2 linked regions of the Occallatibacter riparius genome follow. The protein of the gene in region 2 interacts with the protein of the main gene of each other region in a pairwise test. Links are inferred from orthologs where the notes say so. Each region holds a gene or a part of one and is shown on either strand. Other genes may lie near its edges.

Region 1 (12,226 bases), 240 kb from region 2 along the record:
GTATGAATCGGATGTCAGATTGTGTGCCGGCGGTCCAAGTTTCTCCTTTCCGCCGCCGTATTACCGAGCAAAATGCGATGTCGCCCCGGAGGAGTTGCAGGCGAGCACCCAATCGCCGCAAACTACTAGCAGCAATGCTTTCAGAATCAGTACGACTTATAGCCGAGGGCGCCGGTGCGGCCGCGGCCCTGGGGCTCGCCGCAGGCGGCTGGAGCTACGCGGCCCTCTACCCACAGTCGCAGATCTTTGGCCCGACGCTGATCGCCCCCGAACGCATTGGCGAAATTGCGCTTACGTTTGACGACGGTCCTAATCCCATCTGGACGCCGAAGCTGCTCGAGATGCTGGCGTCGCACCGAATCAAGGCGACGTTTTTTCTGGTCGGGAAATACGCTGAGGCCGAGCCTTATCTCACACGCTACATCGCTGATTCAGGCCACATCATCGGCAGCCACTCGTGGTCGCACCCCAACCTTGCGCTCGCGGGACGGAAGAAGATTCGCGAGGAACTCTACCAGTCCAAGCACATGCTCGAGCAGATCACCGGCTCGCGGATTCGCTACTTCCGTCCGCCGTTCGGCGCGCGGCGTCCCTTCGTGCTCAGTCAAGCGCGCGAACTCGGAATGTCTCCTGTGCTCTGGAATGCAATGACGAATGATTGGAAGGACCCCTCGGCTGATGACATCGCCGAGCGGCTCGGCGACAAGGTCGACTCCCTGGGCCGGCGCGGTCGTTCAGCCACGATTGTCCTGCACGACGGCGGGCACCTGGACCCTGCTGCCGACCGCGGGCCCTCAGTTGAGGCCGCCGAAAAGCTCATCAAACGCTTCATCGGCGTGCGCCGCTTCGTCACTGCCGAGTACCTGCAATGGGGACCTAAGCCCGTCTCCGTGAGCACCCGCTAGAGCCCCAGCGCAGCCTTGAACGCCTCACCCGCCGCCTCGATCGTCGCCTTCACCTCGGCCTCTCCGTGCGCGGTTCCCAGGAACGCCGCTTCGAACTGGCTGGGCGGCAGCCATACGCCCTGCTCCAGCATGGAGTTATGAAATCGCCCGAACATTGCGGTATCAGACTTCGCCGCGGACTCGTAATCCGTCACGGTCCCCGGAGTGAAGAACCAGGTCCACATGGCGCCCACGCGATTCGTGGTTAACGGCACGCCCGCCTTCTTGGCCTCCGCGGCAACGCCCTCCGCAACCGCCTTTGCTGTCGCCTCAATCCGCGGATAGATCTCGCCCGCATGCTCCTGCAGATAGTCCATGGTCGCCAATCCCGCCGCCATGGCCAGAGGATTCCCACTCAGCGTGCCCGCCTGATAAACCGGCCCCAGCGGAGCCAGCAGGTCCATGTACTCACGCTTGCCGCCGAACACGCCAACGGGCAGCCCGCCGCCTACAATCTTGCCCAGCGTAATCAGATCGGGGTCCATGCCGTAGCGCTCGACGGCCCCACCCAGCGCCACCCGGAAGCCCGTCATCACCTCATCCGCAATCAGCAGAGCGCCTTCGCGCCGCGTAATCGCGCGCAGCCCTTCAAGGTACCCGTCCACAGGCGGAATACAGCCCGCGTTGCCCACAGCCGGCTCCAGGATCACCGCTGCGATCTCGCCTGGATGCGCCGCAAAGGCCGCTTCCACGGCGACCAGGTCGTTGTAGGGCAGAGCCAGCGTGAGGTGTGCAATCTGGTCCGGCACTCCTGCCGAGCCTGGAATCCCGAACGTCGCCACGCCCGATCCTGCCTTGACCAGCAGGCCATCCGCATGTCCGTGATAGCAGCCTTCAAACTTCACAATCAGCTTGCGATCCGTCGCGGCGCGCGCCAGCCGAATGGCCGACATGGTCGCTTCGGTGCCCGACGACACGAACCGCAGCTTCTCCAGCTTGGGATAGCACGACACCACGCGCTCGGCCAGCTCCGCCTCGGCGGCGGTCGACGCCCCAAAGCTCGCCGACTTGCGCGCCGCTCGTTCGATCGCCTCCACAACCGGCGGAAACGCGTGGCCCAGGATCATCGGTCCCCACGATCCGAAGTAGTCGATGTACCGGTTGCCGTCCGCATCGGTCAGGTACGCGCCCTCCGCGCTCTCCAGAAACGGCGGGTGCCCTCCCACCGCGCGAAACGCCCGCACCGGCGAATTCACTCCGCCGGGAAAATAGCGCTCTGCGCGCTGCTGAAGTTCCTGCGATCGCGTGTGGACGGGAGCTGCTTTTTGCGTGGTCATCGTCTCCCAGTATAGAAGTGCCTTGATCCGGCTCTGAATGGCGCCCGTCACACCATCGGTAGGCCCCCATTGTCCGCTATGCATCCGTCTCATAACTTGCAAATTGCTTATTTCTCAAATGTAAAGCAGCATCTGCCGAGGATTCTGCGTCGTATCAAGTGTCTGAAGCAGTCCTGAATGGGTGTTCCGGCCGGGACCAGAGCGCATTCGGACCCCTAACCCATATGTCCAAAACCAATCGGAACGTTATTGATATCGCAGGCGCGGCCAGAAAGCTCCTCGGATTCCAGTCGCTTCGTCCTGGTCAGCATGACGCCATCCAGTCGCTGCTTGAGGGCCGCGACACCGTGCTCGTGCAACCCACGGGCTCCGGCAAATCCGCCGTCTACCAGATCGCCGGTGCGCTGCTTGAGGGTGCCACAGTCATAGTCTCGCCGCTCATCGCATTGCAGAAAGACCAGGCCGATGCCATCGAAGCCAGCCGGCTCGAGGCTACCGCCGTGGTCAATTCCACTCTGTCAGCTAGCGAACAGCGCGAAGTCCTCGACCGCATCGAGCAGGGAAAGGTGCAATACATCTTCCTAGCCCCCGAGCAGCTTCGCAAGCCCGAAACCATCGAACGCCTGCGCGCCGCCAACGTCTCGCTCATCGCTATTGATGAAGCGCACTGCATCAGCCAGTGGGGTCATGACTTCCGTCCCGACTATCTCGGCCTGTGTCAGGTCATTGAAGCGCTCGATCATCCCCTCGTGTTGGCCATGACCGCGACGGCTTCGCGCGAAGTGCGCGGCGAAATTATCGAACGTCTCGGCCTGCAGAATCCGCGCGTCTTCGTGCACGGATTTGATCGGCCTAACATCTCGCTGCGCGTCGACCTTTTCTCGAATAAAGACGAGAAGTGTGCTTCCTTGCTGCGCCGTGTCGAGTTCGCAGAGAAGCCCGGTATCGTCTACGTTTCGACCCACAAGCACGCCGAAGACATTGCCGCTGATCTGCAACGAATGGGCGTAGACGCGCTCTGTTATCACGGCGGCCTCAAAGCGAAGCAGCGCGAAGAGATACAGAACAAGTTCATGAACGGCGAAGTTCCAGTCATCGTCGCCACCAATGCATTCGGGATGGGCGTCGACAAGCCGGACATCCGCTTCGTCTTTCATGCCGACGTCAGCGACTCGCTGGACGCCTACTACCAGGAGATCGGGCGCGCCGGCCGCGACGGAGAAGAAGCCGAAGCCGTGCTCTTCTATCGTCCCCAGGACATCTCCGCACAGCAATTCAAAACCGGACCGGCGCACGTCGACTCCGAAGGCCTCGAGTCCGTCTACAACACGCTCATCGCGATGAGAGGCCCCATGACCCGCGATGAGATCGTCCTCGAGACTGGCATCAACGCGCGCAAGCTCGTCGGACTGCTGCACAGGCTTGAGGAGACAGAGGCCATTCGCCATCTCGACAACGGCGACTATGAAGCGACCAGCAGCCGCCCGCTGTCGCAGGTAATCGAGGCTGCAGCGGAAAATCAGAAGTTCCAGAAGGATCTGCGCAAGCAGCGCCTGCAGAAGATGCAGAGCTACGCGGAATGGCGCTCCTGTCGCCGCGAGTATCTGCTCCGCTACTTCGGCGACGACTACGCCGGCCCCTGCGGCAACTGCGACCGCTGCGAGGAACTGCGCCTCATGCCCAAGGCTGCTTGAGCATTCGCAGAGCGGGCTGCCGCTGCAGACCTGCCGTGCCCCATCCTTGCGGCTTTTTTCTGCCGCAAGGGTGGGAAGCCAGAAATGCTGGCAGGAGGGCCATCTTGCAGCGCCAATAAACACCGAAGGCCGCGGTTTATCTCCGCGGCCTTCGTGTTTGCGTTGCGTTTACAGCGCGATTATCCGTTCAGCGTTTCCTGCAGCTTGTTGAGCATCCGGTGCAGGTCCTTGTCGGTGCGCCGCTGCTCGTCGATCTTGCCAATCGAGTGCATCACCGTGGTGTGGTGCTTGTTGCCGAACTGGCGCCCAATCTCCGGCAGGCTCGCCTCCGTCATCTGCTTGGCGAGATACATCGCAATCTGCCGCGGCACCACTACCTGGCGCGAGTTGTTCTTCTGCTTCAGGTCAGCGACCCGCATGCCGAACTGCTCGGCCACAGCGCGCTGAATGGCTTCAATCGTAACCTTGCGCACTTGCATATCGATGAACTGTTTCAGGCACTGCTGCGTGGCTGAAAGCGTGATCTCCACGTGGTTCAGCTGGCACCAGGCAATCAAGCGCACCAGCGCGCCCTCGAGCTCGCGCACGTTGGTGCGGACGTTGGAGGCGATGAAGAGTGCCACGTCAGTTGGCAGCACAACCTGCTCTGACTCGGCCTTCTTCTGCAGGATGGCGACTTTGGTTTCCAGATCGGGCGGCTGGATGTCCGCAATCAGGCCCCACTCGAACCGCGAGCGCAGCCGATCCTCAATTTCAGCCAGTTCCTTCGGCGGACGATCCGACGCAATCACGATCTGGCGCATGCTTTCGTGCAGCGCGTTGAACGTATGGAAGAACTCTTCCTGCGTGCGTTCCTTCTGCGCGATGAACTGAATATCGTCGATGAGCAGCACGTCCACCGAGCGGAAGCGATCGCGGAAGCTGGTCATGCGGTCGTTGCGCAGCGACGTAATCATCTCGTTGGTGAACTTCTCAGCCGAAACGTACGAAATCACCGACGCAGGATTGCGCCGCTTCACCTCGTGCCCAATCGCGTGCATCAGGTGCGTCTTGCCCATGCCGACGCCACCGTACAGGAACAGCGGATTGTAGGCGCGCGAGGGACGCTCTGCCACCGCCAATGCAGCGGCGCGTGCGAACTGGTTGCCGTTGCCGATCACGAAATTATCGAACGTGTAGCGCTGGTTCAGCTGCGCGGCGGTCGACCAGTCGAAGCGCGACTGCTCAGGCGCGTTGCGCTGCGCCGGTGCCGGCGGCGGAGCTGTGGGCGCGTGCGATGGAACCGGCCCGAAGCCGCCATCCTTCCGCTGCGGAGGAACCGAAGGGTCCTCCTCCATGGTTACAAAACATACTTCATCGAATTCCAGGCTCTGCGTATCAATCGCTTCCTGAATGAGATCGCCATACTTGTCGCCGATGTGCCGGAACTCCGGCGCGGGCACCCTCACATAGAGAATGCGTCCTGCCGCATGACTGTAGCGCGTAGGTTTTAGCCAGGTTTCGAACGACTGGCGGATTACCTTTTTCTCGAGAGCGGCGAGAATCTGAAGCCAGGGGTTGAGTGCCGTGGAGGCCGGCGTCATTGCAAATGCCATCGATGCAATCCTTGCGTGGTCCCTTTAAAACGGTTCGCCCAATCGTCTTTAGACAACACCCCTGCAGAGGCGGGAGATATTGCTTCCCGTCAGTTATCTACTGCTTTTGGTGTTTCGGCCGTTGATCTGCCCCTTGCGCTGTGAGCTCCGGGGGCGGTGGACAAATTTCGTTTCGTGGGACGCTAGAAACTTTTGTTGAACGGTCCCGATGGTAGCACATTTGGACCGCCTTGCAACGCCTCATTCATACATCTTTCACGTGCCATTTTTTCATTGCACCATAGGTGGTGAAAGTGGCGATTGCAAGTGACTGGAGTCACCAATTACCGCCTCACGTGATGCTCGATTGTCTCATTGGACACCCCTCATTTGCACATGGTTGCTCCAGTGCAAATACCAAGCCTCGTGCGCCTCCGACTGGATTCGAAACGCCTTCTACGATATACTTGAATCTTGCCGTCAAGGCTCAGAAACTAGTCAGGATAGAGGAGCGCATTTTCCATGCCCAAGCGCACATTTCAACCTAACCGCCACCGCCGCGTGAAGACCCACGGCTTCCGTGCCCGCATGAAGACCAAGAGCGGCGCCGCCGTGCTTAGCCGCCGCCGTGCCGCGGGCCGCAAGCGCGTCGCTGTCAGCGCCGGCTACCGCGACTAGTTCGCGCCTCATCAAGGGGCCGAAGCCCGCATTTCCCCAGGGTATTCGGCCAACCCTTCCGGCTTCACCATGACCACCCCTGCCAACGCTGCTGAGCCAAAGCAATCGCTCGCGGGCGCGCGTCTGCGCAAGCATGCCGACTACCAGCGTGCCTACACCGCCGCCGGCCGCAAACGCCAGTCCAGTTCCATGAGCTGGTTCATGGCTCCGCAGCCCGAGTCTCCGGATGGTCACCCCCGCATAGGCCTCACCGCAGGTAAGGTCCTCGGCAAGGCCCACGAGCGCAATCGCATCAAGCGCCGCATGCGCGAGGCCCTGCGCCGCCACCTCGATCTCATCCCGCACGGCGTCGACCTCATCTTCCATCCCCGCCGTACAGTGCTCACCATCGAGTTCACGAAACTCGAAGCCGAGCTCGTGCGTATCCTTACTCAGGCACGGACTGAGTCTCAGCGCAAACGCCAGCCCGCGCCTTCGCAATGACCCGCATCCTGCTCGCACTGCTCGCGTTTTACCAGAGATGGCTCTCGCCGGCCGTGCACTCGCTCGGTGTCGGCGGATGCAAATTCCTACCCACGTGTTCCGAGTACGCCGCCCGCGCCATCGTCCTGCACGGACCTCTGCGCGGATCAGCGCTCGCTGCATGGCGCCTCTTGCGTTGTCACCCCTTCAGCCGCGGCGGACTCGACCAGGTGCCCGTTCCCGCATCGCACCGGCACACCGCCCACGAACCTTTACCATAGAAACAGCGGCAGATTTCGCCTCTGCCGCGTGCTTGAAAGACAGGACGTAACCTTTGCCCGAATTCCAAAATCCTAATCTGCAGTCGCAGGGTGGTCCCGGCTCCGGTAACAGCGGCGGCGGTGGCGGCAACATGCAGTCGCTCCTCGTCATGATGTTTGTCGGCCTCGCCGTTATCCTCGGATTCCAGTATTTCCAGAAGCCCAGTTCCACCCCCGCGCCTGCGCAGCAAACACAGCAGCAGGCCGCCCAACCGAATGCCGGCACTCAGGGTACTTCCCCAGCCGCGGCAGCGGCGCAGCCCGCCGCAGCCCAGCCGCAGGCTCCTTCGGCAACGCCCGCCGTCGTAGCTTCCTCTGAGACGGAGACCACCGTCGAAAACGCGGACTTCCGCATCGTCTTCTCCAATCGCGGCGCGCTCGTCAAGCACTGGATCCTGAAGAATCCCCACTACAAGGACTCCATCCAGAAGCATCAGCTCGACATGGTGCAGCAGCAGGCTTCCATCCGCTTCGGCTTCCCACTCTCGCTCTTTACCTATGAGCCCGCCCTCAACTCGCAGTTGAACCAGGCGCTCTACCAGGCCTCCGCCACCGGAACCCTCCAGGCGCCCAACACGCTTACATTCCATTACGCGCAGAACGGTGTCGATGTGGTGAAGACCTTCCACTTTGACGGGAGTCATGTTGTCACTGCCGAACTCCAGGTCCGCCGCAACGGCGAACCGGTGCGCGCTCTCCTTGCCTGGCCCGCTGGCCTTGGCGATATGGAAGAGTTCCAGGGCCGCAGCAGCATCCCCGGCCTCTCACGCACCCCGTCGCAGTTCGCCTGGTCGCTTGGCAACAAGCAGGACACGCTCGACGCCCGCAAGGTCTCGAACAACGCCACGCTCGACGGCGAATACCAATACGCCGCCGCATCTGACCTCTACTTCGCAGCGGCCTTCATGCCCGACGTGCCCGCGCGCGCAACGGTGGTCACGTTTCACAATGCAGTCGACCTGCCCACCGATCCATCGAATCCCAACAGCGAGAAGAAACCCGCCGACATCATCGGCGTCGCTGTCGGAGACACCAGCGGCTACACGCGCCTCCGCCTCTACGCCGGCCCCAAGCAGATGGATATCGTTTCCAAGATTCACTCCATCGGCGCCGACGGCCAGCAGACCGGTCCGACCCTCGAGCACCTGATCCAGTTCGGATCGTGGCTCGGCATCATCGCCAAGCCGCTCTTTCTCGCCTTGCACTTCCTCTACGAGCACGGCGTCCCCAATTGGGGATGGGCCATCATCATCATCACCGCGCTGTTCAACATGATCCTGTTGCCCACGCGTCTCATGATGATGAAGTCATCGCTGAAGATGATGCGCATTCAGCCCAAGGTGGAGGCAATCAAGCGCAAGTTCGCCCACCTCAAGGCCACTGATCCCAAGCGCGCCGAGATGAACGCCGAGATGATGGCCCTCTATAAGACCGAGGGCGTCAACATGTACGGCGGCTGCCTTCCGCTCATCATCCAGATGCCGCTCTTCTTCGCCTACTTCCGCGTGCTCCAGAACACCGTGGAACTGCGGCAGGCGAGCTGGGGATGGCTGCATGATCTGTCCGCGCCCGACCCGCTGCACATCCTGCCCATCATCATCATCGTCACCATGTTCCTCACGCAGTTCATCACGCCGTCGCCAGGTATGGACCCCAACCAGCGCCGCATGATGGCCATCATGATGCCGGTCATCTTCGGCTTCACGTTATGGCAATATGCTTCGGGCCTCGCGCTCTACTGGTGCACGGGCAACCTCATCAACCTTGCCATTCAGCTCTCTATCAACCAGTCGCACATCGGCAAGGAGATGCACGCCATCGCCGCCAAGCGAGCAGCCAAGAAGCTGGGTAAAACCCCGCCCACCATCCAGGGCCGCCGCTAAAGAGCAGCAGCAGAACTACAAAGGGCTTCCCAACCGGGAAGCCTTTGCCTTGATCTTCATCTCCCCACAGATTTGTCGTTCTGACCCTGAGTGCAACGAAGGGGAAGAACCCGCTTTTGTCCTTGCTTCTAAGCTCTGCTGTTCAAAGCCCTCAGCGCTATCGCTCCGCTCTCCCCAGCACCACCGCATTCTGCGCCGCATTCTCCTCGTAATACTTCACCCATCTCTGGGGCTCCGCGGCTTGATACGGCTCCAGGTTATGCGCCCAGCGGAACCCCACCGGCTGATACCAGAGCTCCGCTTCAATCCTGAACGGACCCTGCGCGTTAGCCGCCGGCACAACATAGCGCGTCAAGCTCGCGCCTCCCGCAAAGTTCGCATCCTCCGCCGCACCGCCCACCACCGCCACATCGGCAGCCGCAGACTTCTTGTCGAACCCCGACGGCAGAATCCGATTGTCCTTCAGATATCCCACAGCCGCGATCAGCCCCGTGGTCACGTTCCCATTCAGGTCTTTCAGGATCGGCTCGAAAATCTGAACCTGGTCCTGCTTCGTGATCTCGGTATAGTGCGGTTCAAACCGCTTCGGATCCGCATCGTTATCGTTGCCCGCAATCGACCCATCCGGCCGCAGCGTGCCTGACTCGAACACCACTTTACCCGCCGCATCGCGCACCACAACGTGCAGCCAGGCTCGCCGCGAAGGATACGCCGTGGGCAGCTTGTGTCCCGTCAGATTCTCCACGCGCACAGCAAACTGCACGTCGCCTGCGTTCTCCTGCACATCGGCAATGCTCACGCGCGCCGACCGCGTCTTCAGGAACTCCGTCGTGCGATCGGTCGCGTCCTTCAATTCCTCCGGCAGCGCCTGCACATCCAGTTCATCGCGATGCTCATTCAGTACCTGCGGCAGCAGAACATTCCCGCCCACAAACACATGCCGATGCATCCCCGTGCGCTCCGGCCCGAACACGGCCGTGATCCGCGTCGGCTCCGTCACTTCGGGCATGTGACAGCTCTGGCACGATTCGCGATTGTAGTAATCGCTGTGCTGCCATTCCAGAAACGGCATCTGCTCCGGAAGCTTCCCGATCTCCTTGCCACCAGGCCCGCGTGCAATCGTGTACAGCGTGTGGCAGCTTCCGCACAGCCCTGAATCGCGAATATGCGCAGCCTCCGTCGGAACAAAGCCCTTGGTCGATGACTGCATAACGCGCTGGTGTCCCGCATCCACGTCGAACGGCCCATACTCCTGCCGATGGGCCTTGTCCGCGGGCGCCGCCACAGCCACGTTCCCGTTGAACGTCTCTTGGGTTCCCAGCCCCTTGGCTTCCACCTGGTGGCACACTGAGCAAGACACGCCATCCTTGTAGGCCTTGAAGTGATCCTTCTCCGCGGAGAAGGGAAGCCGCGACAGCACGTCCGTCTTCACGCCCACGTCACGATCAGCCAAGTGCTGCATCGGCATATGGCACGTCGAGCATTCGTTCTGGATCTCGAGGGAAGACTCAGGATGATCGATCGTCTCCCTGCGCACACTGCCCTGCCAATAGGGGTCGCGCCCCGCGTTCGCCATCACGCTCGCCCGCCACTGAAAGCCGATCGAGATGTCCTCGCCCTGCGACGTCTTCAGCCCGTTGTGGCATGCCACGCAACGGTCCGACGTGCGGAATTCCTCCTCCGGCTTCGAATGCGCGTCCGAAGCCGCCTGCACTCCGCCCGACCCCAGCAGCGCGGCTCCCCCCAGCGATGCCATCGCGCCCAACAACAATCCCAACCGCGCCGCCCTCACCAGCCCTCCCAGAACTTCCCGTCAGCCCAGTCCCACAGAATGTAAAACTGCACCTGCGGATTCCTTCCGGCTGTGTTGGTGAACGGCGTGCGCACGCCAATGTCCGCGCGAATGTGCTGCCGGGGGCTCAGCGTCACCTGCATCTCCGGCAGCACGTCCCAGTCCGTCTTCGCGCCGTCCACAAGATCGCGGTTGGCCAGAAACTCCACCATCGGCGACCACTGCCTTCCCAGCCGCTTGTCCTGCGCTATCGTCTGCCCCAGCGCCGTGTACCAGAACATGCTCTGCGGCGACTTCTTCGTATCCACCGGCAGGTCCGCGCCCATCTGGAATTGCACCCACGTATTCGTCCGCCACAACTGATCGAAGGCCGCGAACGGCTCGAAGACCGTTGTGCCGGCGCCCCCCAGCTTCGTGCTGCCGGTGGGTGGAAGCACTCCCCCCTGCAGGCTCAGGATGGATCCCGTCTTCAGGCTCGAGAACATCACGTGCTTCAGCCCGATCGTCATGTCGCCCGTGTGGCTCTCCAGGCTGTGATTCACGTCTTGAAGCACCCACGGCACATCCACTTCAAGCTGATCGCGCTTGCCGAACGCCTGCTCGTGAATCGCATGTGTCTCCCACGAGGGCGCGCCTGTCGCATTCGCGCTCGTCGAGATCACCAGCTCGTTCTCAGGAAATGCCTTCTCCGTCACCAGCGCCCGCGGCAGGTTCAACTCGCCGCGCGGCCACCCTCGCGCATCGCAGAACGTCCGCATATACGCGATCACATCGTCGATATCGTTTTCTGAGAGCAGTTGCCCGAACGTCGGCATGATCGTCGAGAAGCCCTTGTAAGGTCCCCCGTGCACCACCACGCCCTTCCACTGCATATCTGCTTCCGGTGTGGTCTGGCTGCAGACGGTGAAATCAGGAAACGTGTTCGGACGATTGAACACCGTGCTCGTCTGCGGCGCCCCTTTACCGGTCTCGCCGTGGCAGGTGTTGCACCCGCTGTTGTAAACACGCTTGCCGTTGCTGACGTCCGGCTTGCGCTTCAGATCCAGCCGCTGGCCAATCACTGCCAGCGACGAAAATGTAACGACGGTCAATACAAACCAGAACAGAGGAAGCCGTCTGTATCCAACTCCGTCTCGCTGCAAACGCCCTCCACCCGGCCCGTTACCGCGCGCCAGCTTCTATATAAATGCTACGGTTCTTTGCTAGCCAAACATCTTGACGATTCCGTCATTTACACCAGACGGAACCGCCGCGCAGTGCTCTCTTCCGCGCTCGTTATTGGAGCGCACTCGCACCATGCAATGTCATCTAGCTCGTTGGATGCGCCCTCGGCGCTTTCGTAGCCTGCTCAGCGCCGCTCGTGTATCCCAGGCGCATTGCTCGGCAATGCGGTGGGCCGCGGAATCCCTGGCGGAAACGCATTGCGCGTCTGTGCCGAGGGCTGCGGCAGCGGCTGATGCATCGTCACAATCAGCGCGCTCGCTGACTTTGTCCCGTGGCAGAAATACGAGTGCGCTGTCGCCGAATCGAAATACACCGCATCGCCCGGCCCGAGCGTGCACCGGTTCTCGCCATGGTGCAGCGTCAGCTCTCCTTCCAGCA
Region 2 (12,101 bases):
CGTCGAAGAACGACAAGGACAAAGTGGAAATCGCCCGAAGCCTGGCGTATAACTTCACGCTGGTTGAGCAGAAAGATTACACGCAACTACGCGACTTCTATCAGAAGGTGGCGACGGCCGATCAGCAGCAACTGGTGCTGGCGCGGGCCGCACAGGCAGCGAAGTAAAAGCAGGGAATAGGGAATAGAGAGGCCAGCGTGGGGCGGGGGCAGGGATGGCAGGTTTGAGGAACCAATTGACTGGATGGGCTGCGGTGACCGTATTGATCGCGGCGGCTTGTATGCCGGCTTCGGCGAGCTGGTTCAGCAAGGGCCAGCCGGTACCGGACTGGGGCGTGCAGGCCGCTAAAACGCCCACGCCGGCTGCCGCGGTGGTGAAGGATGCCACTGCGGTGATTCTCTATGACGAGTACGTCGAGACGATCGACGGTAACGGCAGGGCGACGGAACGCGAGCGCCAGGTCATCCGCATTCTGAAGCCACAGGGGCGGCACAACACCTGCGAAGTCAGCTACGACGTCGACGAGAAGTTGAACTATTTCCGCGTGTGGACTATCGCGGCGGATGAAAAGAACACATACGAAGCGCAGCCTACGGATTTTGTGGAGCAGGGCGATACCGACGTGCCCGTCATGCTCTCAACGCGCAAGGCCCGCATCGCACATCCTCCGGCCGTTGACGTGGGCGCGACGATCGTATGCGAGTCAGAAGAGGTGATGAAGCCCTACATGCAGGAGAAGGTCTGGACCCTGCAGAACGGTATTCCGGTGGTGTTCCAGGCGCTGGAACTGGACCTGCCAGCGGGTCATTCTTATTCCGAGGCGTGGCACCGGTTTGATCCGGTGAAGCCGGCGCAGGTTGCGCCCAATCACTGGCGGTGGGAATTGAAAGATGTGCCGGCGCTGAACCTGCGGGATGTGCCCTCGTCGCCGGAATGGTTCGCGCTTGCCGGGCGCATGACAGTGCAATGGGGAGATGCAGCCATCGCCGAAAAGGACCAGGAGTGGCGTGCGCTCGGACAGTGGGTGACGAAGCTTGAGCAGGACCGTCCCACGCCATCGCCGGAGATTACTGCCCGGGTGAATGAGCTTGTCGCCGGCGCGCCGGACTTCTATTCCAAGCTGAGCCGGATCACCGAAGACATCCAGAAGAACATCCGTTATTTCATTGTCAGCCGAGGCATTGGCGGCCTCCAGGCGAATCATGCGGGGGATATCTATCGCAATCGTTATGGCGACTGCAAGGACAAGACCACTCTTCTGATCGCGATGTTGCAGGTGGCTGGGATCAAGGCCTATTACGTCCCCGTGGATCACCGGCGCGGGGTCGTCGATCCGGAGGACCCGTCGCTGCTAGGCGATCACATGATCACGGCGATCGAGGTCCCCGATGATGTGCAGGACGCGCGCCTGCAGGCTGTGGTGAAGGGCAAGGACGGCAAGCGATACCTGATTTTTGATCCCACCGATCAGCGGACGCCGGTGGGTAACCTGCCCTCAAACGAGCAGGGTGGTTATGGGCTGCTGGCCGCGGGCGGATCGAGCCAGGTGATCGCGCTGCCGGTGCTGCCGCCGACCGCTAACGGCACGGAGCGCACAGGAGCATTCTCGCTTCAGGCGGACGGCACGCTGACCGGATCGCTAGATACGGTCCACAGCGGCCCTGACGGCAGCGACATGCGCTATCTGCTCAAGGACACCGATGAAAAGCAGCGGCGCGAGTATCTGGAGAAGAAGATTGCGCGCGATTTGCCGGGGGTGTCGCTGACTTCGTTCGAGTTTGTGCAGCCTCCGGCGCTCGACAAGCCGCTGGAGTTCCACTACAAGCTGACGGCCAGCCAGTATGCGCATACGGCCGGTCCTCTGCTGCTGGTGCGGCCGCGCGTGGTCGGGTCCTATGCCATGCCTTTCGATGACAAGCCTCGCCAGGTGCCGATCGATCTGGATGCTACCGGGAGGTGGAAGGACTCCTTCGACATCACTCTGCCCGACGGCTATGTGGTGGACGAGACCCCTGACCCGGTGGATCTGGACGTGGATTTCGCCAGCTATCACTCCGCGGTAAGTGCCAAGGGCAAGACCCTTCACTACGAACGCGAGTACGTGGTGAAGAAAGTGGAGATAGCTGCCGGCAAAGCTGCGGAGTTCCGCAAACTGCAGTCGGCGATTCTGATGGATGAGAAGGGGACAGCGGTGCTGAAGAAGGCCGCCAACTAGGCTCCTTCGCTGAGCGCTCTGGCTTGAGACTGCGGTCTGCCCAAGTTCGTATAGGAAGATGCCCATCTCCAGCATGACCCGACTGCGGCTGTATTCGGTTCACACCAGGGATGGGCATCCCTGTTAGTCGTCGGTATCTATTTCCGGCATCGGACCTTGGCGGTTCGGGATCTTGAGGGTGCCATTCTCGATCAGAATGCCGGTGAGGCGGTCGAGTGCGTCGGCCAAGCGAAGCCCGATACTTCGCTGGCTCTTGTTGAGCAGCAGCGCCGCCTCGGTGATGGAGTATTCCTGGAGCACGATCCGGTTGATGAGCACCCGGTCGAGCGCCGAGACCTGCTCCAGCCCTTTCTCCACATCAAGCACGAAGATGACGCTGTCCTCGAAGGTGTAGTTCCGCCGATTGGAGGAGCGGCCGCGTCCTATGCGTTCTCTAAAGACAACCGGAGACCGGGCCACCAGCATGGAAGCGAGCAGGTAGCGCCGCAGCAGCCTTTCAGTATGTTTGCGGTAGAAGGCCAGGTTCGGAGAAGGAACTGGACGGCCAATCGGCTGCTCGCCGATTCCAGGCATCTGAGAGGCCGACGGAGAATCTGGAAGCTGGCGGGCTGGTCCGAAGCCGCTTTGAGGCGTCGCCTCGCTCTGCGGGTGCGCTTCGTAGGTTCCGGTTGCCTGCCATTGGCGCTGAGCGGCTGCTGCCAGGGCAATGGTTGGAAATTGCAGGACGGCGCTCATTCGGCACCTCCTGCTTCAGCGACTGTCCACGTCCGCATGAGGTTCGGGGTGGACAGCCTATGCTTCGGCCCGCGGCGCCGGCCGGTGTCCACAGGGAAATCGGCGAGCCTGGTGGCACACTCTCGGCAATAAGTACTGCAGTGATTCTGGGCGCGGAACCAAAGACTGCCGCACCCTTCGCAAACTTTCAGTTGCACGCGCAACTCCATAATGGGTCTCCCTTGGGTTCGTATCCCGGCCTTTGTTTCTTCTCCTTGTTAGAACCGGGGTTAGGCGGGACGCGGGCGGGTGCTTCAGGATCGAACCGTCCTGTTGGGGGATTGCCTGCCGGGTTCCTTCTACACAAAACATAACGGTAATAATGCACAGATTCTGGAAAGTCGCACACAGCACCCAGATCGAAGCCTCTAACGTGCCTCGTATCTCCTGGTGTTTGCTTCTGTGCCGGAAGAAGGAACTCCCCGGCGGGCATGGACGCTGTCCGCGACAGTTTCTGGTTATGGCGGAGTTTCAGGCGACACGCGTGTGCAGAGGCAGACCCCAGAGTGTGTGATGTAAGTAGAAATAATTTATGAAGCAGAACCTTTTCGGTCAACGGCTTTCCGGTGAAACTCAGCTCCTTGGCTTTCCAAGGAACTCAGGAACCGAGAGAATAAGGCGATTTGTGCGTAATTGTTTTGCTGACAGCAATTGAAGTTAGTTGCGAGTTATTGCCTTGGGCAAGTTTTCCACATGAACTTTTCCCAGATGCACGAGCATCTACGGCTCGAGCTGCTGCGCAGAATTCAGCGGGGAACACTCAGCGTTTCGCTTCTTGCGCGCCAGACAGGCTACGGCCAACCACACCTGTCGAATTTTCTAGGCGGCAAGCGGCAGTTGTCGCTGGAGGGTCTTGATCGAGTTCTGAAAGCTCAGCAGATGACCGCGGCGGACCTTGTGCCCTCGCGACCGCCCCCCTTTGAGATGGAAGACCTGCTTCATGTGCCGCTGGTATCGCACTCCACCGCCATGTACGAGCCGCAACTCAGGCTGGCCGCCGTGCAAAAGCTGCTGCCGGTTCCGGCAGGGTTGCTGTCCAGGGCCATAGCCAGAGCCACGGTCAGCCGGCGCGCGTGGCATCGCTTTGTCGCCATCCAGATCCCGGCGCTCGATGCCCCGGCCATGGAGCCGATCGTGCTGGCGGACAGCGTGGTGTTCCTCGACCGCCACTACAACTCACTGCTGCAATACCGGCCTGCACGGGCAAACCTTTACGCCGTGCGGCACGACACGCGCCTGAAGGTGCGCTATGCGGATTTTCAGGCTGGCCGGTTGTTGCTGCGGCCGCATAATCGTGCTGCTCCGGTTGACCTGCTCGAGCCCGGGCCGGGGGAGTCGCCTGGCGACCTTATCGTCGGACGAATTGTTATGGTGATGAACGAGTTCTAGAGAGCTCGATCGGCTTCGTCCGCCGCCTTCTAGAGTCCGTAACGCCTGCTGGCAAAACCGCCTTGAAAAAAGCGCGACATAAATGCGATTTATGCGTCAAAATACTAGGGACAATCCCCGGTTCTTTCATTGGATAAAATTGAGACAATGATGGCTGTGGTGCCGTCAAAAGGATTTTGTTTTGCCCTCTTCCCCTGACTGTGTCCGCGTTCTGGTGGTCGATGACGAGTGCGCCATCGCCGACACCCTCGCGCGAATTCTCCGCCATCGTGGTTTCCAGACCATGTGCGAGTACAGTGCAAAGGGGGCGGCGCAGGCGGCGCAGCGCTTCCGGCCTGACGTCCTCGTCACCGATGTCGTCATGCCCGGGCTCAGCGGCATCGATCTGGCCGAGTGGTTCTCGAAAGAGCAGCCTGGGTGCCAGATCATTCTGACCTCCGCCAACCTGCATCATTTCGATCCGAGCGACCTGCCGTTTGAGCCTGCCCAGGAGATATCCTTCCTTCCCAAGCCGGTGCTCGTTTCCGACCTCATCGAGCTTCTCGACAGAAAGAGAACGGCCGCTTAGGCAGTATTCGCGGATTGCAACTCCTGCTCAGTCGCCCGCCTCGCGCGCCAGCGTTTCATGTCCGCGCAGACCCTCGTTAGTCTGGGCGGCCGCTCCTGCCTCCTTGAAGAACCAGAATGGTGAAAACGACCAGGTGAGCATGAGGAAGTCGAAGAGGCAGACATACCATGCTGACGGGATTCGGAACACAACGCACGCGGCGATGGCCAGGATCATGTTCAGGAACACCACCTTCAGGTATCGCCGGATGGAGACCATTGAACGCAAGGCGTGATTGGTGATTTCGCCTATGGAAGGCGCGGGCAGGCTTTGCAGGGCAGCCGGAGCCTCAGGAAAAGAGGCGGACGAGAGCTTCCAGCGCAGCAAGTTTTCATACTTTGCTTTTACCTGGCTCCGGATTCGCCAAAATGCGCAAGGGGACCTGACTCCCAGGTTCCACGTCTGCACCGGCGCGCCCGGTTCCAACTGCCAGTCAATATAGATTCGCCGAACCGGAAGCCAATCCGGGATGCCGGGACCCAGCCGCACGGCAAGTACCTGTTCAGGCCGCAGCGCGAAGCGCAACTGGTCGCCGGCGTAACTGAGCCGGTCCTTCGCCAGGAACAGCATGCCGAAGTCCCATACAAAGACCAAGTCGTATGTGCGCAGCACGGGATGCGGATTCAGATCGATCAGCTCCGCGCGGTCCTCGCCGCATGCAATTCCCTCTGCCTCAAGCCGTGTCACAAATCTCTGGCGACGCCGCGAGAGCCCCCATACGGACTGCCACTCCCCAACCAGCACGTAGATTGCGAAGCATGCGATTGCGCCGCCGATGTATGCAGGCGCGGGATGCGGAAGAGCCGCATGATGGATGGCCAGCGCCACCAGGCCCGGCGTCGCAATGGAGCAGAAGCGCAGGACCCACTTCTTCAGCGCAAGCAGCTCGGAAACGGCCCTTAGGGTTACTACGGGATTGCGCGGCGCGCCTTCCTTAAATTGCTCTTCGCTCAACCCGGTCGCATCATCTGTGGGCTCGGCTCGACCGACGGCCTGCTCGCGCATCAGTTCCTGCAGGCGCTCGGGTGGAACCTGGCCGATTTTTGCCAGGCGCTCTACGCGGCGCAGCATGGAGGGATGAGTCATGAGGGAGCCGGTGACACGGTCCCACTGCACTGGCAGCAGGTTCAGGCGCGCCAGCTTCAGCAGCGCTGTAATCACAGCCTCGGGATCGCCGGATAACTGCAAGGCGCCAGCATCGGCTACATGCTCAAAATAGCGCGACTGCAGGTAATAGAGAACGAGACCGATGATGTAGAGCACCAGGATCAGTTCCGGGAAAGCCATCACCCGATCACCGAAATGCACCAAGTTGGAGAGACCGGGGGCCGCGGCGGCTCCATCGGCGACTCGCCGCAGTTCCAGCGCATGCCGGAACGCTCCCAAAACGGAGCGCAATATCCAGTAGAAGATCTCAGGCGAGAACATCAGGCCAAAAAACGCCAGGCCCGTCCACATCGCGTGCTTTTTCTGAATGTGGGTAATTTCGTGCGCGGCGATCGCCGCGACCTCGCGTTTGTTGAGCCTGCTCAGCAGGTAGTCCGTAAACATCACCATGCGCTGACGCGAGGCAAACGCATTCGCCATTTGCGACTTTCCAGCGGGCATGACGAATACGCCGCGCAGTTCCACCGCGGCCTTCTTCGCGAACGTGAATACGCAATCGCGCAGCTCGCCGGTGGCCAACGGCTCAAACTGCATTCCTGTAACTCGCGACAGCAGCCAGGTGCAGAGCTTGTACGAGGCATAGACGCAGAAGAGCAGGGCCATTGAAGCCTGCCCATTGATTGGGGCCATCTCTATGCTTGCTATGAGACACATGACCGGGAGAAATTGCGCGGCCAGTGTCAGGGCATGGCTGGCCAGGAACTCTCCTCGTGTCCACCGGTTGCCACGGGCCTGTGCAAACACGCGGTAAGACAGGAGCAGGCAGACGAAGTATGCGATCCACGGCGGCAGAAACAGCACGCCCACGTTCAGTGCGACGGCACTCGCGCTGTGCGCCGATGTGTAGTAGCCGATCAGGTCGTCGAAACCTTTCCGGACGGTCTGCCCCACGATCCAGATAAGCAGCAGGCAATTGCCGCTGAAGAGGAGCACGCGGAGGTAGCTGAACCACGCGCCGATGGGATCCGCGGAAGAGTCGCGAATGGCCGCGCGCCGCATCCACAGGCACAACACGATTGGCGTAATCAGGAAGATGACCGGCAACACCGCCGCACGGATCGCGTCCTGCCGGCGCAACCCGAAGGCAAGATGAATGGCATCAGGCGATGCGGATGCCGTATCGATGGCGTAACTCGCGTCATCGTAAAGTTCCGCACGCGCTGAGTTGGCCTGTAGTTCCTCTTCCGGCAGTCTGGGGCTCCGGCCCGCGGCGGACGACTCGGCGAACCTTGCCCGCGGATAGGTGATGTGCACCCATAGTTTCCGAATGCCGGCGCTTCTTAGTTCGCCGTTGAGCCGGTCCAATGGGATATTTGTGGAGAGCAGAAGCCCGGCGCGCTGCATGGCGCCGGCGCATGTGCCGATTAGATTTCCGTGCCGCATCTGCTCCCGATATTTCAGGTATCGTTCCTGATCCTTCAGCGGGCGGGACTTTAGATATCGCGGAAGTTCTGTCTGGGCAGGCGGATTCACGAGCGAACCGGCCGGGCAATGCAAGGCCTGTTCCAGAGCCGCCTGGATGCCGCCGAGGTTTGCCAACTGATACGAGTAGAAACTTACCGTCGCATCGCCGCGTGCGGCATACGTCACGATCAGATTGACAAACGGCCCGTCGGAGTCATCATCCGCGTCATCGTCGTCCTGTGCGTGCAGCCAGGCGGGGAAGAAGGCCACGATGAGAAGGATCATCGCCCAACAGGCGCATTTACTTGCGGAATAACTTGAGCGTAGAAAGAGGCGAGATCTTCCCGACGGCGTTTCGGCGTGCATTAGCGGCTCCAGGTGGATCGCCCCAAGTACACCAGCGAAATGCCGTAGATTCAATGACTCGAAAGCGGTAACTCCGCTTTCACTCTGAGGTATCTATGTACTTTAGTTACCGGACCGCCGGACGAGCTTTGGCATAACTACTCGCCGGGCACTGCCTCCGCGGGATTGTCGAACCGGGTGTATTTGTTGATGAAGTTGAGGTGGATGGTGCCGGTAGGGCCATTACGCTGCTTGGCGATGATGATTTCGCTCTTGGCGCGGTCGGACTCCGACATCTCTTCGTCGCGGTTGTAGTACGCCTCGCGGTGGATGAACATGACCACGTCGGCGTCCTGCTCGATGGAGCCGGATTCGCGGAGATCCGAAAGCAGAGGGCGCTTGTCGTCGCCGCGGCGCTCACTGGAACGCGACAACTGCGACAGCGCAACTACCGGCACGTCGAGTTCCTTGGCCAGGGCCTTGAGTCCGCGCGAGATAGCGGAGACTTCCTGCGTGCGATTCTCGTAGCGCTTGCCGCCGGCTGAGGGCAACGTGGCGGACATGAGCTGCAGATAATCGATCATGATCAGATCGAGCTTGCCGTTGTTCTGCTGCTTGAGGCGGCGGGCCTTGGCGCGCATTTCGGCCAGCGAGATGCCGGCCGTATCGTCAATGAACAGCCGCGACTCGACCAGGTCATTGAGGGCCTTCTGCAGCTTGTCGTGATCTTCGCGGCCCAGGAAGCCGGTCTGGAGCTTGCGCTGATCGACCCAGGCCTGGGCAGAAAGCATACGGCGCAGGAGCGACTCTTTGCCCATTTCGAGCGAGAAGACAGCCACCACCGCCCCGTGGTTCACGGCTGCGTTCTGGCAGATGTTGACCGAAAATGCGGTTTTGCCCATCGACGGACGAGCAGCGATGATAACGAGCTCACCCTTTTGAAGGCCGCTGGTGTTCCGGTCGAGCTCGTAGAAGTCAGTAGCGAGTCCGGTGACTTCGCGGCTCTGCTTGTACAGGTTGTCAATTGACCCGAAGGAGCCAGCGACGATCTGGTCCAGACTCTGGAAGCCGTTGGAGATGCTCTTCTCGCTGACTTCCAGCAGGCCGGCTTCGGCGGCGCCGAGGACTTCGAGGGCGGTCTCGCTCTGGTCGGCCGCGCGGGCGATGGCCTGGGAGCAGATCATCATGAGCCGCCGCAGCAGGCTCTTGTCCTTGACGATCTTGATGTATTCCTCGATCACGGGCCGGCGCGGCAGGCCTTCCGTCAGCGACGCGAGGTAGGCGACGCCACCGACGGCCTCGATCTCCTTGAACTTGGCGAGCTCGTTGGCCAGGGTGACGATGTCGACGGGGCGCTGCTCAGCCAGCAGGTCGCCCATGCGCTGGTAAATGCGCTTGTGCGAGTCGAGCGAGAAATCGTCGGCTTCGAGCTTCTCCGCGGCTTCAGAGTGCGCATGGTTGTCGAGGAGAATGGCGCCGAGGATAGTTTTCTCGGCATCGACTGCCGCGGGCAGACCGGGATCGTAGCCGGGATTGGCAAAGGTGGCCATGGATCGAGTTTAGGCGGACAGGCGGCTGAGGATGGGTGTGAACATCTGGACAGGAATCTGCAAAAGCAGACCCACCGAAGATGTGAACTTCAATCGACAGGCCAACCTCGGGCTCAGCCTCGCATCACAGCGGCAGGATGATCAAATTGCGCCCGCGCGGGCGTCAACGCTGCGGCTCATGAGGCCGCTGGTTTGACGGGGAAAGCGCGTCCGCTCTCCACAACCATCAGGATCCATCGAGGAGGGACTCTCTGTGTATCACCACGTAAAGAAGCTTATGTATACCGTCAAAGTGGGCACGCCTGACGTGCGGTTCGGCCGCATGCTGCTCGAGCAGTTCGGCGGCGCGAATGGCGAGCTCGCAGCTGCCATGCAATACACCATTCAGGGCTGGAACTGCGTGGACGATATCGCGCGGCGCGACCTTCTGCTCGACATTGGCACGGAAGAGCTGAGCCATCTGGAGGTGGTCGGCGCCCTGATCCGCATGCACCTCAAGCCTCTGAAGACCGAGGCGGAGGCGGCCGAAGCGGATCCCCTCGTGACCATCGCCGGGGGTGGCGGGGTGGCGCTATACAACTCGGCCGGCAATCCCTGGACGGCCGATTACCTGAAGATCACCGGTGAGCTCGACGTGGATCTCCGCAGCAATATCGCGGCGGAAGCGCGCGCCAAGATCGTTTACGAGCGGCTCATCGACCATACGGACGATCCGGGGTCGATCGACACACTGCAATTCCTGATGACCCGCGAGATCACGCACATGAAGGCATTCACCGCCGCTCTGGAGACCCTGGAGAAGCGGCCCTTCTCGATTGGGCGGCTGGCTCCCACGCCGAAGCTCGTGGATGAGTATTTCAACGGCTCAACCGGGATTGGCGATGAGGCCGACATGGACGTTCGAGGCCCGTGGACCAGCATGCATGGCTTGCATGAGGTGCAGTCGCCCATGGACGGCGGCGAGGGCTTGTCGATCGATCATGTGGATGGCGTGGCCGGGCCGGAAGACCGGGGCAAGCAGGACGATGGCCAGCGCACAACTACGGCTCCGGAACTCGATGAACTGATCGGTGTCGCGGATGCGAAGTATTGAAGGATGGCTGGCGGGGCTTGCGAGGTTGAGCTACTTCGCGGGCCCCGGATGCAAGGAATCGCACGTTGAACACACGGCCGCTGGATTGGAGTGTCGTTTACCGTACACAGTTCACCCGGCCGGGGAGAACTTCTGTTTACATTAATGGTTCCCTGGGCGCCACGGAGGCCAATGTGTCGCTGGCGTGATCCGCTGGCGCGGTTCACGAATGGCAGCGGATTACTGGGCGATCACCATCTGCGAAGTGCTCGCCATGTTGATACTCTTGCGAAACCCGGGAAGATTGAAGGTGAATGGGTAATTCACCGTGATCTGGACGATGTCTCCCTTGGCATTGTCGCCGGTGATTGAATTGGCGGCATTGCATGACGTCGTTGCGCTTCCCGGGACAGGGCCGCGATACTGCACGCAAATGTTGTCAGTTGTAAGAAGTATGCCTGGATAGCTGCGGTGGACGATGTAATTCTTGATATCCGTTGTGGATGCCGTGCACTTGTTCGACAAGTATCCGGAGCAGCTGGAGGTCCAGGTCGATCCGCGAACGATGGCATACCGAGCGCCTTCGTGCGCGGCGTTGCCGAGAAAGTGGTAAGCGTACACGGCCAGACAGACCTCAAACACGCCGAATATCAGGACCGACAGGAATGTGAAGGAGATCGCCATCTCAAGGACGGTGGCGCCCCGATCGTCTCTTGCCGACCGCCTGAAAGCGCCCCGTAGAAGGGCGTCTATGCGTTGCCGTAATGTTCGTCGACAGATCAATTTGGAAGAATCCTCATCGCGGAATATCCGTGGAGTGTGTAGGTCCGCGGCAGGATCCGTGGAACCGAAAACACTGCATTGACGGAAGCTTGTGTGGAGACCGTGACGTAACTCACCACGTAGTGGGCGACTGAGCTGCTGGAGCCAGTGCAGGCGGTGATGGTCGCATCGCTGCAACTCACGGTTCCGCTTGCCGGGCTGTAGGTGGGCGTGCCGGTGGTAAGGTTGAGTGTCTCGCAGACGCAGCCTGCGCTCGGGCTGGCGGTCAGCGTGGAGAGATCGGGAGCATCGTTCTTCGCTGCCTGGGCTACCGTGCTGGTCGACGTGGCGTTGCCCATGTTCTCGCCGCCAAACGAGGCCCCGGCACGCGCCGCGTTCTCTACCTCGATGGTGTAGTGTGCGACGCGACCCAACTCAAAGGCGCCGAAGGTTATGAGGATGAACAGCGGCATCATTACGGCCAACTCGACCAGGGCCGCGCCACTCTCTTCATTGAGTCGAAACTTCATCTATCTGCTCCTTTAACCCGCTCAGTAAATCAGCCCAACTCTGGCCAGGGGCGAGTCGGATGAGTCGTACCCTTGTATTTTGAGAGTCGCAGCCTGCGAGCAGAAGTTACCGATGATTACATCATTCGCCAGCTTGGTAGACGCGCCCTGGTCCTGGACGAACAACTGCATGTACGGCGCGTAGATAACGCCCTCCAGGTCTGACGTGCTACTTCCAAAATCGAAATAGATTTCAGCGGGGTTGCCGTAGTTATTGCCCTTGCCATGCGAACAGGTGTAGGTGCCT

The links.
Region 1: the proteins of dnaB (region 2) and dnaA interact in binary tests that used the Escherichia coli proteins (3 or more experiments, as listed by UniProt). The link is inferred for Occallatibacter riparius from one-to-one orthologs.

The regions. Positions count from the first base shown.
Region 1 is NZ_CP093313.1:754,771-766,996, reverse strand. What follows is about bases 3,303-6,300. They hold dnaA (chromosomal replication initiator protein DnaA), read right to left. Parts: upstream 5,511-6,300; coding sequence 4,095-5,510; downstream 3,303-4,094. Other genes in these bases: rnpA (ribonuclease P protein component), read left to right, coding at 6,237-6,300; rpmH (50S ribosomal protein L34), read left to right, coding at 6,012-6,167; MOP44_RS02920 (RecQ family ATP-dependent DNA helicase), read left to right, coding at 3,303-3,915. Outside these bases: MOP44_RS02930 (polysaccharide deacetylase family protein), read left to right, coding at 135-905; hemL (glutamate-1-semialdehyde 2,1-aminomutase), read right to left, coding at 902-2,221; more of MOP44_RS02920, read left to right, coding at 2,446-3,302; more of rnpA, read left to right, coding at 6,301-6,650; membrane protein insertion efficiency factor YidD, read left to right, coding at 6,647-6,910; membrane protein insertase YidC, read left to right, coding at 6,964-8,832; MOP44_RS02890 (hypothetical protein), read right to left, coding at 8,990-10,624; MOP44_RS02885 (c-type cytochrome), read right to left, coding at 10,621-11,766; MOP44_RS02880 (helix-turn-helix domain-containing protein), read right to left, coding at 11,973-12,226. UniProt on the Escherichia coli protein: Plays an essential in the initiation and regulation of chromosomal replication. Binds in an ATP-dependent fashion to the origin of replication (oriC) to initiate formation of the DNA replication initiation complex once per cell cycle.
Region 2 is NZ_CP093313.1:520,739-532,839, reverse strand. What follows is about bases 7,256-10,128. They hold dnaB (replicative DNA helicase), read right to left. Parts: upstream 9,452-10,128; coding sequence 8,060-9,451; downstream 7,256-8,059. Other genes in these bases: MOP44_RS01960 (manganese catalase family protein), read left to right, coding at 9,705-10,128; MOP44_RS01970 (M48 family metalloprotease), read right to left, coding at 7,256-7,841. Also shown: MOP44_RS01995 (DUF3857 domain-containing protein), read left to right, coding at 1-167; MOP44_RS01990 (DUF3857 domain-containing transglutaminase family protein), read left to right, coding at 215-2,215; MOP44_RS01985 (hypothetical protein), read right to left, coding at 2,339-2,950; MOP44_RS01980 (hypothetical protein), read left to right, coding at 3,683-4,378; MOP44_RS01975 (response regulator), read left to right, coding at 4,560-4,946; more of MOP44_RS01970, read right to left, coding at 4,974-7,255; more of MOP44_RS01960, read left to right, coding at 10,129-10,544; MOP44_RS01955 (TadE/TadG family type IV pilus assembly protein), read right to left, coding at 10,764-11,306; MOP44_RS01950 (TadE/TadG family type IV pilus assembly protein), read right to left, coding at 11,303-11,815; MOP44_RS01945 (TadE/TadG family type IV pilus assembly protein), read right to left, coding at 11,837-12,101. UniProt on the Escherichia coli protein: The main replicative DNA helicase, it participates in initiation and elongation during chromosome replication. Travels ahead of the DNA replisome, separating dsDNA into templates for DNA synthesis.